Regions from separate parts of the Pseudoalteromonas sp. SD03 genome, predicted to be linked through region 1. Evidence: riboswitches for the same ligand, from Rfam matches in the RefSeq annotation. Region 1 holds a riboswitch; the other holds the start of a gene.
The links. Region 1 has a riboswitch for cyclic di-GMP ahead of ABZP26_RS04805 (OmpA family protein). Riboswitches for the same ligand answer to the same signal wherever they lie in the genome.
Positions count from the first base shown of each region.

Region 2: another riboswitch for cyclic di-GMP. It lies ahead of ABZP26_RS06960 (hypothetical protein); the one in region 1 lies ahead of ABZP26_RS04805 (OmpA family protein).

Region 1 is NZ_CP162514.1:1,027,467-1,035,170, reverse strand. Features, by position in the region: gene ABZP26_RS04825 (FliG C-terminal domain-containing protein) at 1-233, opposite strand, end outside; gene fliF (flagellar basal-body MS-ring/collar protein FliF) at 214-1,941, opposite strand; gene ABZP26_RS04815 (flagellar hook-basal body complex protein FliE) at 1,950-2,273, opposite strand; gene ABZP26_RS04810 (sigma 54-interacting transcriptional regulator) at 2,291-3,604, opposite strand; gene ABZP26_RS04805 (OmpA family protein) at 3,625-4,497, opposite strand; cyclic di-GMP riboswitch class I at 4,593-4,675, opposite strand; gene flhA (flagellar biosynthesis protein FlhA) at 4,815-6,890, opposite strand; gene flhB (flagellar biosynthesis protein FlhB) at 6,907-7,704, opposite strand, start outside.
Region 2 is NZ_CP162514.1:1,489,634-1,497,337, forward strand. Features, by position in the region: gene ABZP26_RS06950 (choice-of-anchor A family protein) at 1-397, shown strand, start outside; gene ABZP26_RS06955 (hypothetical protein) at 492-881, shown strand; gene ABZP26_RS06960 (hypothetical protein) at 892-2,022, opposite strand; cyclic di-GMP riboswitch class I at 2,081-2,163, opposite strand; gene ABZP26_RS06965 (undecaprenyl-phosphate glucose phosphotransferase) at 2,457-3,860, shown strand; gene ABZP26_RS06970 (outer membrane beta-barrel protein) at 3,844-5,058, shown strand; gene ABZP26_RS06975 (polysaccharide biosynthesis/export family protein) at 5,055-5,576, shown strand; gene ABZP26_RS06980 (GumC family protein) at 5,601-7,704, shown strand, end outside.

The sequences.
Region 1 (7,704 bases):
TTGACGCCACTTTCATTGCGGTAGCAATCAAAAAATTCACTCAAAGTGCCTGCAACATCATGTTGAGTAACGTTTGAAATTTTAGCCATGCGCTCAGAAATAGCCTGCACTTCACGGCGGCCTAATTTACGAATAACACTGGCGGCGTTTTCCTCGCCCATACTTAGCAATAAAATAGCGGCACGATCTAATGCCGGTAATTGTGAGCCTTTATCAAGCTTTTCTTGATTCAATTTCAACTCCTTGTTCTACCCAATATTTTATCACCGATGTGACACGCTCGGTTTCTTTATTAGCAAGTAACTGCATGTGCGCTATCTGTTCTTCAAAGTCATTGCCTATTTGCGGTAACGACATATTTTGATGTTCGCTTGCGCCCTCTTTGGCAGTTAAGTTTTCTATTTGCGATTTCGCATTAATGGCGTCATCAAGCGGACTACTTTGTCTTTCTGTTGCAGAGACTGACTTAACCTCATTATCTGTGGTTGCCATGGCGTTGTTTGCGTCGTTACTTTTGCCTTTAATTAAGTGATTAACTAAAGGACGCACACCAAATAAAATCAGCAATAAACTAATTAAAGTACCAACAATATAACGGGCATACTCTTTAAGCTCTGGCATTTGCCACCACTCAAGGCCTTCACCTGGGGCGAGTATTTTTTGTTCTACAAAGGCAAAGCTGGTTATGTTGAATTGATCGCCGCGTGCGTCGTTAAACCCCGTGGCTTTTTTTACCATTTCACCTAATGAAGCGAGCTTTTCTTCGCTCCAGCCATCAGCAGTGCCTGCTACTTGCTCATTAATAAGTACCGATAAGCTCATGTTTTTAATTCGGCCTACTTCAAATTGGGTGTGAGTGACTGAGCGGCCATTTTCAAACTGTCGCTTGCTCTCACTTCGTTGTGAAGTACGCTCGTTGTTTTCATCTTCAGCTTGTTCATTAGGCACTGGTGGCTCATTAGCTAAAGAACCCGGAATGCCCGCCGCCAGCTGATCCATGGTGCTATCAGATTTAATAAACTCTTGTGTTAATACATTTTGTGGGTCAACCATTTCACGGGTTTCTTCAACCACGCTAAAGTCAACATCACTTGAAACCTGAATTCTAAAATTGCCTTCGCCTAAAATTGGCAACAACATAATAGAGGCACGTTGCTCTATGTTGCGCTCAACTTTTTCGATAAAGGCGAGTTTTTTATCGGTTTCTTTGCCTACTGGCGTAGTATCAAATAAGTCGCCGCTGAGTAGTTTACCGCGCTGATCCACCACCGACACAGAACGAGAATCAAGCCCTGGCACACTGCCAATAATCAGTGCAATAATGGCTTCCACTTGCTCTGGTTTAAGCTCATGGCCTGGCGCTAAATCAACCATCACAGACGCTGCGGTTTTTTGCTCAGTACGACCAACAAACAAGCTGCGTTTAGGTACCGCTAAATGTACGCGCGCGTTACGAATACCTTGCATGTTAATAATGGTGCGCGCCAGCTCACCTTCTAAGGCATGTTGGTATTGCATAGATTCGATAAATTGACTGGTGCCCATAGACACTTTATCGCTAATATTTTCAATTCCCTCAGGCATAGAGGCTTTTATTCCTCTGGCTGCAAGCGTAATACGTGCATCCGCCAGCTTTTCTTGAGGAACCAAAATATTACCGCTATCGGTATCAATGCGAAACGTGATTTGCTCTTTATCTAAAATCTCTAAAATATTGGCTTTATCGTAGCTTTCTTGGTTACCGTAGAGCGGCACGTAGTTTTTAGCCGATGTCCATAAAATAAGGACTATGGTTGCCGCTACTAATGTCGCTAGTAGAGCAATGGTCGCGACACTTCTGTCACCTGAGCTACCAAAATTTAATTTATTTGAGAGATTAACCACTCTTTCTTTTAGGTTATTCTCATTTTGCTCAGGTACTTTTGCTAATTCTCCTTTCATATCAGCCTCTACAGTGACATGCGCATGACATCATCAATGCCATTGAGCACTTTATTGCGCATTTCCATTAGCATAGAAAAACTAAGCCCTGCTTTTTGACTGGCAATCATCGCCCCTACTACGTCTTCACTTTCACCGGTATCAACGGCTTTTACCATCTCACCAGCTATATTTTGTTGGGCGTTGATAGAGCGAATAACATGCTTAAAATCTTCGCTAATATTTACATTTTGATTACTGATAGCAGCCGGCTCTATACTTTCTGGACCTGCAATTTTTTGCATGTCCATCATTTTGCCCAGCATCATTTGTTGACTTTCAATTGGCGACATTTTATTTTTCCTTCAAATTATGCAATTGCATCAATATCAATACCGCATTCACGCATTGCGGCAATTTTGTATCTTAATGCTCGGGTAGTTACCCCAAGCGCCTGTGCTGTTTGGGTACGATGCCCTTTAAATCGACTCAACAAACTGTATATGTAATCAAATTCTGCCTGCTTTTTATTTTCTTTTAACTGGGTGGCACAATAAGCTGCCGCCGCCGGTGAGCATTGCGGTAAATTTAAGTCTTCAACCTGAATCTCTGCCCCTCTTGCCATCACTAAGGCGCGTTGGATTACGTTTTCAATTTCACGCACATTCCCTGGCCAGTTGTAACAAAGCATCACATCTTCTGCTTGTTTACTAATATGAAACTCAGAGTTGCCATATTTTTTGATAAAGTGATAAGCCAATGGGATGATGTCATCAACACGATCCCGAAGTGCAGGCCAACTAAGTGGTAATACATCTAAACGATAAAATAAGTCTTCACGAAAAGCGCCTTGCTCAACCTGTTCACGCAGTACGCGGTTGGAGGCGGCAATAATGCGTATATCTAAATTGATTTTTTGATGACTACCCAGTCTTTCAACTTCGCGCTCTTGCAATACGCGCAGTAACTTAGCTTGTAAATCGAGCGGTAGCTCAGTAATTTCATCGAGTAAAATAGTACCGCCATTGGCTATTTCAAATTTGCCTGGCTGGGTATTTACAGCGCCGGTAAACGCACCTTTATTAAATCCAAATAACATAGCTTCGAGCATATTTTCTGGGATAGCAGCACAGTTAACTGCAATAAATGGCTTATCTTTGCGATCTGAAGCTTTATGAATAAAGTGCGCGAGCTTCTCTTTACCTGTTCCAGACTCGCCGGTGATTAACACGCCTGCTGAGGTATGTGCAGCGCGGTTGGCTAAACGTAATACTTGCTGTGATTTAGTAGAAACAGCGATTAAATCTTCAAACCCATGCTTCATTGAATCAGTGTTTCTGATTGTTTTTTTAAGCTGTTCAGCAAAGAAAGGTTTTAAGAGATAATCAACAGCGCCACCGGTATTAATTGTTTTTGAAGCAATTTCACTTTGCGATGAATCCACTAAAGTCACAATTTGTGAAGTTGGGCATGTTTTGCGCAGTAATTTTACTAATTCAACCAGCTCGAGTTGTTGAGTATCAGCATCAACAAACACGAGCTCAGGTTTATTAATAAGACAGTGACTAACCGCATCGCTGATGGAGTTTGTATGCAAAAACTTAAAATTTTCGGCAAATACAACTTGCTGAATTTCAGGCGTTGGCTGTTGTTCACTGATCCATAAGAGGTATCTTTGACTCATATAATTCCCTTACGATGCAATTAACTTGAGTGTCTGAAAAGACGAACTAAAACACGGCGATTAGACGATGCGCCCTGCTTTGAATTTTTAATAATGGGGTAGCGTTGACCATGCGCTCTCACTTCTAACATGTCTTTGGGTAAACCAAATTCAATGAGTCTTGAAGCTACGTCATCCGCTCTTTCTTTTGAAAGCAGCCGATTAGATAGCGGCGAGCCTGTATTATCGGTGTGGCCATCCACAAGTACTTTACTAACGCGATTGTCTAAAGAAATATAACGCACTAAATCCTTTAGAAATTTTAAGTCTTTTTCAGCTGTTACCGTGCGCTGCCCGCTGGCAAACTGTAACTGATGATCACGTGCTTGCTCCCAAGAAAGCGGAGAAAGGTTATTTAAACACTGTTGATAATCTGCAACTATTTCATCGCTATGGGTATTGGTAAACGTTAGGCGCAACTGCTCATCTTTAAAGCTGACTAAAGTGTCTAACCAACCACCTTGCTTAATTAAACGAAGTAAAGCACTTACATCCGCTGAAAATTGCACTTTATTGTCTTCGATATCTGTTGATGTGAAGTTAAGTGGGGTGAGTACTGTATTTGCTGATTGCCAATCGGCTTTGCGTGATGAAACGTGCAAGCGGGTTATTGGCTTATCTTTTAAAAGCCAAGTAAACACAAGTTGTTGCTGCTGTGCTGGCACGGTTTTAACTTCAAGCAACGCATAATTTTCAAAGCGCTGTTGTAGCGAACAAGCGAAAGAATCGCCCTTAACAGTCCAAGTCGAGTTTTCATAACTTTGGACCAGATTTTGTTCTGCAGCCTGCCCTGATTGCGTTAAAAATAATGCACAAGGAAGTGCAAATTTAATAATGTTAGGAAATCCGTTCATGAGTATTCCGTATAAGTTTAGAGAACAATTAAGTTTTTTAAATGAATAGCGAAATACAACAAATACAAACAAGGTATTAATTAATATCACTAAGTTAATGTAACCCCACGATCGTAGCGATTGCCTTAGACTGGAAGCTTTGCGTCCTATGCTTTCGCATAGTTTGCCATTTAATTTACTTATGCATTGTTTTTTACCAACATAAAAACTAGTAACTATGTATAATAAAAACAATAGACTATAGTTAAATAGAATTAATTGCAAATATTACTTACAAAATTCATGCTAAGTTCATTTGATAGATGAAATCTAACTAATTATCCCAACGATCCGAGTATATCAACACGAATGGTATCTGGAATTTCATTATAAGAAAGAACTACTAAGCTGCCTTTAGTAAAGGTTTTGGCGTAACGTGCCAGCAAGGGTCGTAACTGTGGCACCACAATTAATGTAGGTGTTACCCCTCTTGATTTCATATCTTCGACAATCAGTGGCATAGTGCGTTGAAATTGGCCTAGTAAATTAGGGTCAACCGCAAAACTATCCAGTACAACTTTGCCTGCTTGCATCGCTTGGTCGAGTGAGCTTTGTAAGGTACTTTCTAGTTTTTCATCTAAGCTGTAAGCACTGAGTTCATCACGATTACCCATTACCTGTTTTACTAATACTTTTTGCAAAGCACAGCGCACATCTGAAACCAGTAGAATAGGATCTTTAGTTACCTCAACACTGTCAATTAAAGTGCCTGCAATGGTGACAATATCTTTAATGCTAATGTGCTCTTTAAGCAATAAACGAATGACTTTAAGCTGCAAGTTAGTGGGTAAGGCTTTTTCGAAGGTTTCCGCTAAGCTAGGTGAAATCTCTTTTAAACGCTCATTGAGTTTTTGTACATCCTCATAACTGAATAGCTCATCTAAATGCTCTTTGATCACCTTACCAGTGTGTGTGGCAATAATGGTGCCTAAATCTACCACTGAGTAGCCCATATTCAACGCTTGGGTTTTGCTGTCATCTTTTATCCATACAGCTTCAAGCCCATAAGCAGGGTCGGTGGTTATTTCACCATCTAGCGAGCCATATACATCCCCGGTATTTAACGCCAGTAACTCTTTGGCATTCACATTGGCACTGGCAACGGGTACACCCGCTAAGTTTACTTTGTATTCTTGTGGATTTAGTTTCAGGTTATCTTTTATTCTGATCTCCGGTAATAAAAACCCAAGTTGTTCAGAGAGATTTTTACGCACACCTCTTAAGGTTTTTACCAGCTCTTCCCCTTTGTCTTTATCTGCTAAATAAACCAAACGAAAGCCAAGCTCAACCGACAGCTTATCAACATGAGAAATATCTCCCCACTCTAAGTGAGCTTGTTGCTCACTTAAAATGGTGTCGGTCATCTGCTCTGCTTCAATTAAGGAGTTATCGGGGAGAGAGCGCTGCAATCGCCAAGCAACATAAAACAATGGCGCAGCAAATGCTAAAAAGGCGACAGTTGGCATCCCTGGCACAATACCAAGCGTGACCATGATTAAAGCGGCGGTAAAAATAACACGCGGAGAGGCAAGTAACTGCTTACCGACTGCTTCACTCACATCACCTTCATCGTTCATTCGCGTAACAATAATTGCAGCAGCAACGGCTAACAGCAACGAGGGGATTTGTGCAACTAAGCCATCACCTATGGTTAATAGGGCAAAACGTTGAAACGCTTCGGCTAAACTTAAACCATGTTGAAAAGCACCTATTGATACACCACCGAGTAGGTTAATCACTAAAATAATTAAACCGGCAATGGCATCACCGCGCACAAACTTTGAGGCACCATCCATAGAGCCATAAAAATCGGCCTCTTGGGCTATGGTGCTGCGTCGCTCTTTTGCTTGCTCAGGGCCAATTAATCCAGCATTTAAATCCGCGTCAATTGCCATTTGTTTACCGGGCATAGCGTCTAGAGTAAAGCGTGCAGCCACCTCAGAAATACGCTCACCGCCTTTGGTAATAACCACAAAGTTAATCACCATTAAAATAACAAACACCACAATACCAACGACGTAGTTACCGCCTATAACCACTTCACCAAACGCTTGGATAACGCGACCTGCCACATCGGAGCCTTCATGGCCATGCAGCAATACCACACGTGTTGAGGCAATGTTTAGTGTTAAACGCATCAAGGTGGCGACTAACAAAATAGTCGGAAATACAGAAAAATCGAGCGGCTTTTTAGTAGATACCGCCACTAACAATACAATCACCGACAATACAATGTTAAAAGTGAATAATGCATCTAATAGCCATCCTGGTAATGGCAAAATAACCATCGACAAAACAGCTAACAGCAAAATAGGAATAGCGGTATAAGGTTGAGTAAAACTGCGCCAGTTCAAATTATAACTCCAACATCTAAGGTTTCTGTAAGTTTTTAGGGATTGTTAATTCAGGTAAGGCTGCGGGTGCTTGCCCACGTCCTTGCTTGTATGCTTTTAGTTGCAATACATAGGTCAGTACATAGGCAACTGCGCTGTATAAGCCGTTGGGCACTTCTTGGTCGACCCGGGTCGAGAAATAAATAGCCCGTGCTAATGCGGGGATTTCTATTATTTCTTTGTTATTCATACGGGCCACTTCGCGTATTCTCAGCGCCATTTCATCCACGCCTTTGGCGACAACATAAGGGGCTTTAGCTGCCTCTTCACTGTACTTTATTGCCACAGCATAATGAGTTGGATTGGTGACAATGACATCGGCAGTGGGAACGCGCTCTTCAATTTTTCGGTTTGATTGCTGATACTGTATTTGCCTAATTTTATTTTTAATTTCAGGGCTGCCGTCAGAAGATTTACGCTCTTCTTTTACCTCTTGGTGGGTCATTTTTATTTTATCGGCAATCTGTTTTTGCTGAAAAGGCACATCAATAACTGCAATAAAAAGTAGTAAAGTTACCGTGATCATTAACGATAAAAATAACAGTTCAATACCTTGGCCTATCGCCACTTTGATATCTAAGTTTTGTAATACCATGAGCTGCATCCACAGCTTGGTTAAAAAGGTATATAAGCAAATCGCCAGTAAGGTTATTTTTAATATCGATTTAAGCAGCTCAACTAACGACTGTTTACCAAACATTTTGCCTAACCCGGTTAATGGGTTGAGCTTGCTCATTTTTAGTGCGACCAGTTTTTTTGAAAACACAAACCCACC
Region 2 (7,704 bases), 460 kb from region 1:
ATCATTATTTGATTTTAACGGTGATGGTAAAGTTGAAGTGCTGCATAATGATCAAGAGTCATTTAAAATATTTGCTCATGATGGTTCACTTCTTTTCAGCAAAGAAAACAGTAACGCTACATTGTGGGAATACCCATTTGTTGCAGATTTGAATGGTGACGGCAATGGACAGATTATTCTAACTGCGAGTAACTCTTGGTTAGGTGAGTCAGCTAAAAATACAGGGTTAACCGTATTAGAAAATGCAAACACGAGTTGTAGATTTGCGCCTGCGACAAGAATTTGGAATCAACATTCATTCTCAGGTACTAACATTAATCAAGATGGAACTTTACCAACACAGCTTGATAATAGTTGGCAAAAAACAAACACTTTTCGCTCTGCTAATCTAAAGTAAGTTTTTAAATTGAAAAAAGCCAATTAATTATTAATTGGCTTTTTTATTTGTTTAAATAAAGACATCAAATCTTTATAACTAAGTAAGAATTATTTTGTCAGAATTACGATCAGATCCTGCAGTAAAAAGTTTATTAGAAAGGATGCCTAAAAGTATTCAGGATAGTTTTACAGAAGAACAGCTCTCTCACTTGAAAATAGCCATTGGAGCCAGACAATGGGGTAATCATGTAATCGATTATAGGGGAGTGATTAAAATATTTAGATATAGATACTACTATGTTTTATTAGCTGGCCGTAATAGGCGAGTACTGAGTATTAAAGAACAGAAAATAGCGAGTGTTGCGCAAGCTATATTTTTTATCGGTGTTTTTTCACTAATAACAGTACTTACTTTTTTGTTTTTATATTTGATTAAGTCAGCTCTCGGAATAGATATGTTTAAGGGATTTTCATTGGGTGTTTGGGATTGGTTTAAAAGTTAATAAGGGTATGTTAATTACATTGTTCTAAATGGGGTAATATGTCATTAAATTGACCATCGAGTAAAAATACTGAGTTTGTAAAGCGAACAGTCGATGCATTATTGTCATTGTATCTTATGTCGCAAATTTTCGATGTTTCTTTAATTCTTATTGTTGAATCTGTTAATCTAACTGTTGAGCCTACCGTTTGTATAACAGAACTATTTGCTGCATTTATGTAGCATTCATCGCATGTAAAACTATTAAACCACAATTTTAAGTTGTATCTGGTTCCTTTTCCAGATAGTGACTTAATTCTGTTTAATGTTACATTGGACCCCTTTATATCAAAATCTGCGTCTCTACTGTTAGATACTGTTGTATTATTAATTGATATATTTTGAGCACCAGAGTTAACAACTATACCATCGCCTTGTTGATAGCTTCCGCAGTTATCAACACGGCCAATATTATTGAAAATAGAAACTTTATCCAAAAATATATTTTTTGATTGTCCACTAATACTTAGCCCAGAAATATAACAGTCGCGTTCTTCCTCTGTAGATGTTGACAATCCATTAATAACAGTATTTGTAATACTTATATTTTGTGTATTGGAGCCATTTATTCTAATGCCTGATTTATAATATCCTACTGAACTTAACTCATTGATTGATATATCTGCAACAGTTTTATCTAAGTCATAGTCGAACTCGATGCAGGTTGAAGTGTTTAAAGCGTTAATCCTTCTAAAGGATACATTGCTTACTGGATTATTTTTAAACCTAAAACAATAACGAGTATTTAAAAAAGATATATTTTCGAATGAAATGTTACTTCTTGCTATCACCAAACCAGAGTTTCCTCCAGAGTAGTAGTTAAAGTCACTTCTGAAGGTTACTTTTCCTATGCCGATGACTTCGACATGATGATTACCACCGTACAGATAAAGGGCATCATTTTGTTGGTATATTCCAGGTAAAATATTGACTTTATTAACATCAGTATCCATCATTAGCTGATTTATTTTACTGATATGTGCTGGTGTGTCTACAGAATAACCGTGACCATTACCGGTAGGGGCAATGTAAACAGTCTGCGATTGGGTTAATGTTGAGTTTAATATTAAAAATAATATTATTAATAAACATTTTTTATTCATCACAATTACCTTAGAAATTACATAGAAAGGTAATAAGTAATAAGATATTAAATATCTGTATTGCAACCCCGCTACCACAGATAGTTCGTTAGGCCGGAAGTTTTGCGTCCAAGACTTTCATCAAGTTTGCCCTTTCAATTACCACTCATATTAGCTCTTATTCATCAGATAACAAACAGATTAACATTCTTCTAAATATAAAAATATTATTTCTTAGATTAGACATGAACTAATTAAATGAAAATAATAGAGATAACCCAAAAATTAATTTGATTTATTAAATTACGATAGCTGGTTTTTAAATATATAGCTGCGCCTTTTTTTAATACTTAAATACGGGTTTTTATATTGTATAAATAAGTGTGATGGGATATTATTTAGTTTAGTTGTGTAGGGGATTTAGTCCATATTGGGCTTCTATAAGGAACAGTAGTATGACATCTTCAAGGACATTCAAACCTTCAGGTTCTTCTGATGCCAATTTTTACCGTTTATTTGATATATTTGCGCTGTTTTTAGCATTTCAGTGTGCTGCTTTAATCTATAGTTTTAAACTTACTCCTATCTATGCCGCCTCTGCGCTAACTGTTGCACTTAGCTATTTATACAGCGCTGAGCTTTTTTCTACCTATCGCTCTTGGCGAGCTGGCAAATTTAGAACAATGGTAATGTGTGCCTGGGGTAGTGTTTTAATTGCCTTTGCGTTTTTACTGGTTGTTTCTTTTTTATTTAAGTTTACTGAGTCACTTTCTCGCGTGGGAATCGCGATTTGGTTTATGCTTAGTGTGGCGTATTTATATGTTTGGCGTTTAGGGGTTTATTTATATAAACGTAGCCGTCGTAAATTAGGACTATCGCAACGCAATGTTGCCATTATTGGTGCTACAGAGTCTGCTGCTTATTTACATGCTGAAATAGTCAAACACGATGAGCTTGGGTTTAACTTTAAAGGTTTTTACGATGACAGAAGCCCTGAACGTTTATTTGAACAACTTGAAAAGCAGGGTGTTGAGGGCGGTATACAAAGTGCAGTAGATGCCGCTCGTAATGGTGAAATAGATATACTGTATATAGCGCTCCCCATGAAAGCACAAAAACGCATAGCTGATATTTTATTACAGCTAGGTGATACCACCGTTGACGTGCACATAGTGCCTGACTTTTTACTCTCGAATTTAATACATGCTCGCATTGAGCATGTGGGTGATGTTGATACATTAAGCGTGTTTGAAGCACCGTGTATTGGTGCTCATGAATTTATAAAGCGCACAGAAGATATAGTTGTTTCGGCTATTATTGTTACTTTAATCACCCCTCTATTATTGACTATTGCTGCCGCCATAAAGCTGACATCTAAAGGGCCTATTATATTTAAGCAAGATCGCTATGGCTTAGATGGCCGCAAAATAAAAGTGTGGAAGTTCCGCTCGATGACGGTAACCGAAAACAGCGATGTGGTGACTCAGGCAACTAAAAACGATGCCCGAATAACTCCGTTAGGTGGCTTTTTGCGCCGCACTAGCCTTGACGAACTGCCGCAGTTTATAAATGTTTTAAAAGGCGATATGTCTATTGTTGGCCCAAGGCCTCATGCGGTTGCCCACAACGAAGAATACCGAAAAAAAGTAGAGTTTTATATGTTTAGGCATAAAACCAAACCGGGTATTACCGGTTGGGCACAAATTAACGGCTGGCGCGGCGAAACCGATACTTTAGATAAAATGGCCAAGCGAGTTGAATACGACCTACATTACATTAAACATTGGTCTTTATGGTTTGATGTAAAAATAATTTTTATGACAATTTTTAAGGGATTTAAAAGTGAAAATGCGTACTAATACAATTACCACTTTACTTGTTGCGTTGGGCTTAAGTGCACCTGCATTGGCGGTAGAATTACAACCAGGCAGTGTAATGACTAAAGACGGCGCCGAGATTACACCTACGCTACAGTTAGGTGTGAGCAGCAACGACAACTTTTTTATGACGCCGTCTGCCACTCAGTCACGTTTAATATGGAACATAGCGCCGAGTTTAAATGCCTTAATTGAAGATGGTCCAGATAGCTATAAGTTTGATATTGCATCAAGCACGTCGTTTCATAATAAAGACACAACCGATAACTTTACTCAAGTAAATGTAGGCGCAGGTGTGCATAAAGAGTTTACTAGTCAACACCGTTTAGATGTTACTGGTGATGCCGACTGGTTGTACGAGCCACGTGGTGGCGGATTAACTGAAGGCCAGGGCAGCGCTCTAGATGAGCTTGTAAATTATCAGCAACAAAACCTAACTGCTCGCTACGAATACGGCGCACAAAGCTCTAAAGCTCAGGTTGCTTTAACAGCGGGTTATTATAACAAAAATTACCAAAATTTTACGGCCATATCGCAGTACCGCGATTACGATAAACCTATGTTGGGTATTATTGGTTATTACAACACCCAAGCTGGTACGCGTGCCTTTTTAGAGGTTAAACAAGAAAACTACCGTTACGATGTAATTGACTCAAACGGTATTACCCGTGATTCAGACGACGTAAAAGTATTATTGGGTATGGAGTGGGAAGCCACAGCCGTTACCACTGGGTCATTTAAAGTGGGTTATCAAAATAAAGATTTTGAGTCAAACCTGCGTGATAACTTTAGTGGTTTAAGTTGGGAGGCTGCTGCAGTTTGGAAGCCGTTGACTTATTCAACCTTACAACTAGTTACTAGCCGTGCCGCTAAAGACCCATTGCTAGAAGGCGATTACATTCGCGAAAGTGTTTACGGTGCAACGTGGCAGCACGATTGGAGCGATTTTTTGAGCTCGGTAGTAAGTGCTAATTATGTTGATCAACAGTACTCTGGTAGTTTTAACCGTAAAGACAAAGTTAAAAATGCGCGCCTTGGCTTAAATTATTTAGCCAGTAACTTTGGCATGGTAACCGGCTATGTTGATTTTATTGACCGTAATTCAACCCAAACTAATATTGAATTTGACCGCGTAATTGTTGGCCTTAACTTTACATTTGCATTAAAGGGAAATGAATGAAGGTTAAAATTTTAACTTGCTTAATATTGTTACTGAGCTTTTGTAGTTTTGCGAGTGATTCGCAAAACTATATTTTAGGTGCAGGTGACAAAATAGAAATTAAAGTATTTGGTCAGCCTGATTTAGATGTAACCTCATTGCTTGGTAATAGCGGTGAGATAAACTACCCATTTTTAGGTAAGGTTAAACTGGTGGGTTTAAGTGTTTCACAAGTTGAGCAAACAATAAGCGAAGGCCTGCAGCCGGACTATTTAGTTAACCCTAATGTGTATGCGCAAGTAGTAGAGTACCGTCCTTTTTATATACATGGTGAAGTTAAAAAGCCAGGTGGATACCCTTACCAGCCTGCTATGACGGTAAATCAAGCAATAGCATTGGCCGGTGGGTTAACCGAGCGTGCCTCGGTTGATAAAATATTTATTTTTAAAGAGCAAACCAAACAGCAGCAACAAAAAGGTAGTTTAAACAGCCAAATTGCAGCGGGTGACACCATAAAAATAGAACAGCGCTTGTTTTAAGCAGTTTAAGGCAGTAATTAAAAAATGAATACACACACCGAAAAACCTATCAACAACGAGGAAGTTATTGATTTAGGTGCTTATCTTAATGTTATTAAGCAAAGTAAATGGAAGATTTTAGGTTTTGCTATTGTAGTTACCTTACTCACTATAATGGTTGCGTTAACCCTAGTACCTAAGTATGAAGCCACAGCCACTTTATTGATTGAGTCGGAGCAAGCCAAAGCAGTCAGCTTTGATGAAATTTATGGTTTAGACTCTACCAAAAAAGAGTATTATTTAACCCAGTTTGAAGTGATTAAGTCAAATAGTATTGCCCGTGAGGTAATTACTAAACTTAATTTAAAAGATCATACCGACTTTATTGCTAAGCCGTCGCTAACAGACGAGTTAAAAGGCCTGGTTAAACAGCTTTTGCCTTTTTTAAATAAAAAAGAAAGCTCTGTTCTTACAGAGGAGGAGCAAGCCGAGCGTGAAATGTTGGGTTTACTCGCTACATTTAAATCGCGTTTAAGTGTATCCCCTATCATGAATACTCAATTAGTTAGTCTTAAATATGAATCTAGTGATCCTAAATTAGCTGCCTTAGTAGCTAATACTATCGGTGAGGTTTATATAGAAAGCCAAATGCGCGCTAAGATGGGTATTACTCAGCAGGCATCGAGCTGGTTAAATACGCGTTTATCAGAGCTACGTATACAACTAGATAACTCTGAAGCACGCCTACAAGCTTACCGAGAAGAACAAAAACTGGTTGATATAGAAGGTATAGCAGGGCTTGTTACCCAAGAGCTTGAGCAAACCTCAAAACAGTTAGTAGATGCTCGCGCGACTAAAAACAACCTTGAAAGCATTAACCGTGTTATTAACGAATATGGTAACGATAACATAGAGTTACTTGGCAGTATGCCTGAAATTACTTCGCATCGTGTAGTACAAGATGTTAAACGCGAAGTTGTATTGGTTGAGCGTAAGGTGAGTGAACTTAGTGAGGTTTATGGCCCTAAACACCCTAAAATGATTTCTGCTCAGGCAGAACTTGTTACAGTTAAAACTAACCTAAATAAGCAAATAAAGGGTTTAATTACCGGTATAGAAAAAGAGCTTAACAGAACAACACGTACTGTAAATGCGCTTGAGCGCGATTTAGCTAAAATACGTGCTGAATATCAAGACATTACCCGTAAAGAAACCCAATATAATCAGTTAAAACGCGAAGTAGAATCGAATCGTAATATTTTTAATACCTTTTTAACACGTTCTAAAGAGACCGAAGTAACCAGTGATTTTAGCTCTGCTGCTGCGCGCTTTACCGATCGTGCTTATGCACCAAACGAACCAAGTAAACCGAACAAAAAGTTGATAATTATATTCTCTTTTATCGCCAGCTTGGGTTTTGCTATGATAGTAAGTATCTTAGTTGACAACTTAAACGACACAGTTAAAAACAAAAATGATGTCGAAAATAAACTCGCGCAGCGCATGCTTGGCTTGTTGCCTCATGTTGTAGTGCCTAAAAAGAGCTATTTTCCTATTCATGCTTATTTAGAAGACACTTATCGCCGCTTTGCTGAGTCGGTACGTACCTTCCGTACTAGTTTATTGCTCACTCACCTTGACAGAGCGCATCAGGTTATAGCGGTTACCTCTACTTCACCAGGAGAGGGTAAAACCACCACCTCTGCCAATTTAGCGATGTCGTTGGCACAAATGGGCAAGGTATTACTGATTGATGCCGATTTACGTAAACCAACGTTAGCTAAACGATTTGATATACCCGTATTTCACCCAGGTTTAAGTAATTTAATGATTGGTACAGATCAATTAGCTGATTGTGTGCACCTTGATACTCAATCGGGTGTAGCAATTATGCCAAGCGGGCAAATACCATCTAATCCACTTGAGCTTTTATCAAACCCACGTTTTGCTGAATTACTCACTGAGTTAAAAACACAGTACGATCATATTATTGTGGATACACCGCCTACCCAAGCGGTAAGTGATGCATTAGTAATTGCGCAAAGTGTTGATTCGGTTGTGTATGTTGTTAAGTCAGACATAACCCGTATTAAACCAATTACAGCTGGCCTTGAGCGTTTATTTGAAGTAAAAGCCCATGTTGCTGGTG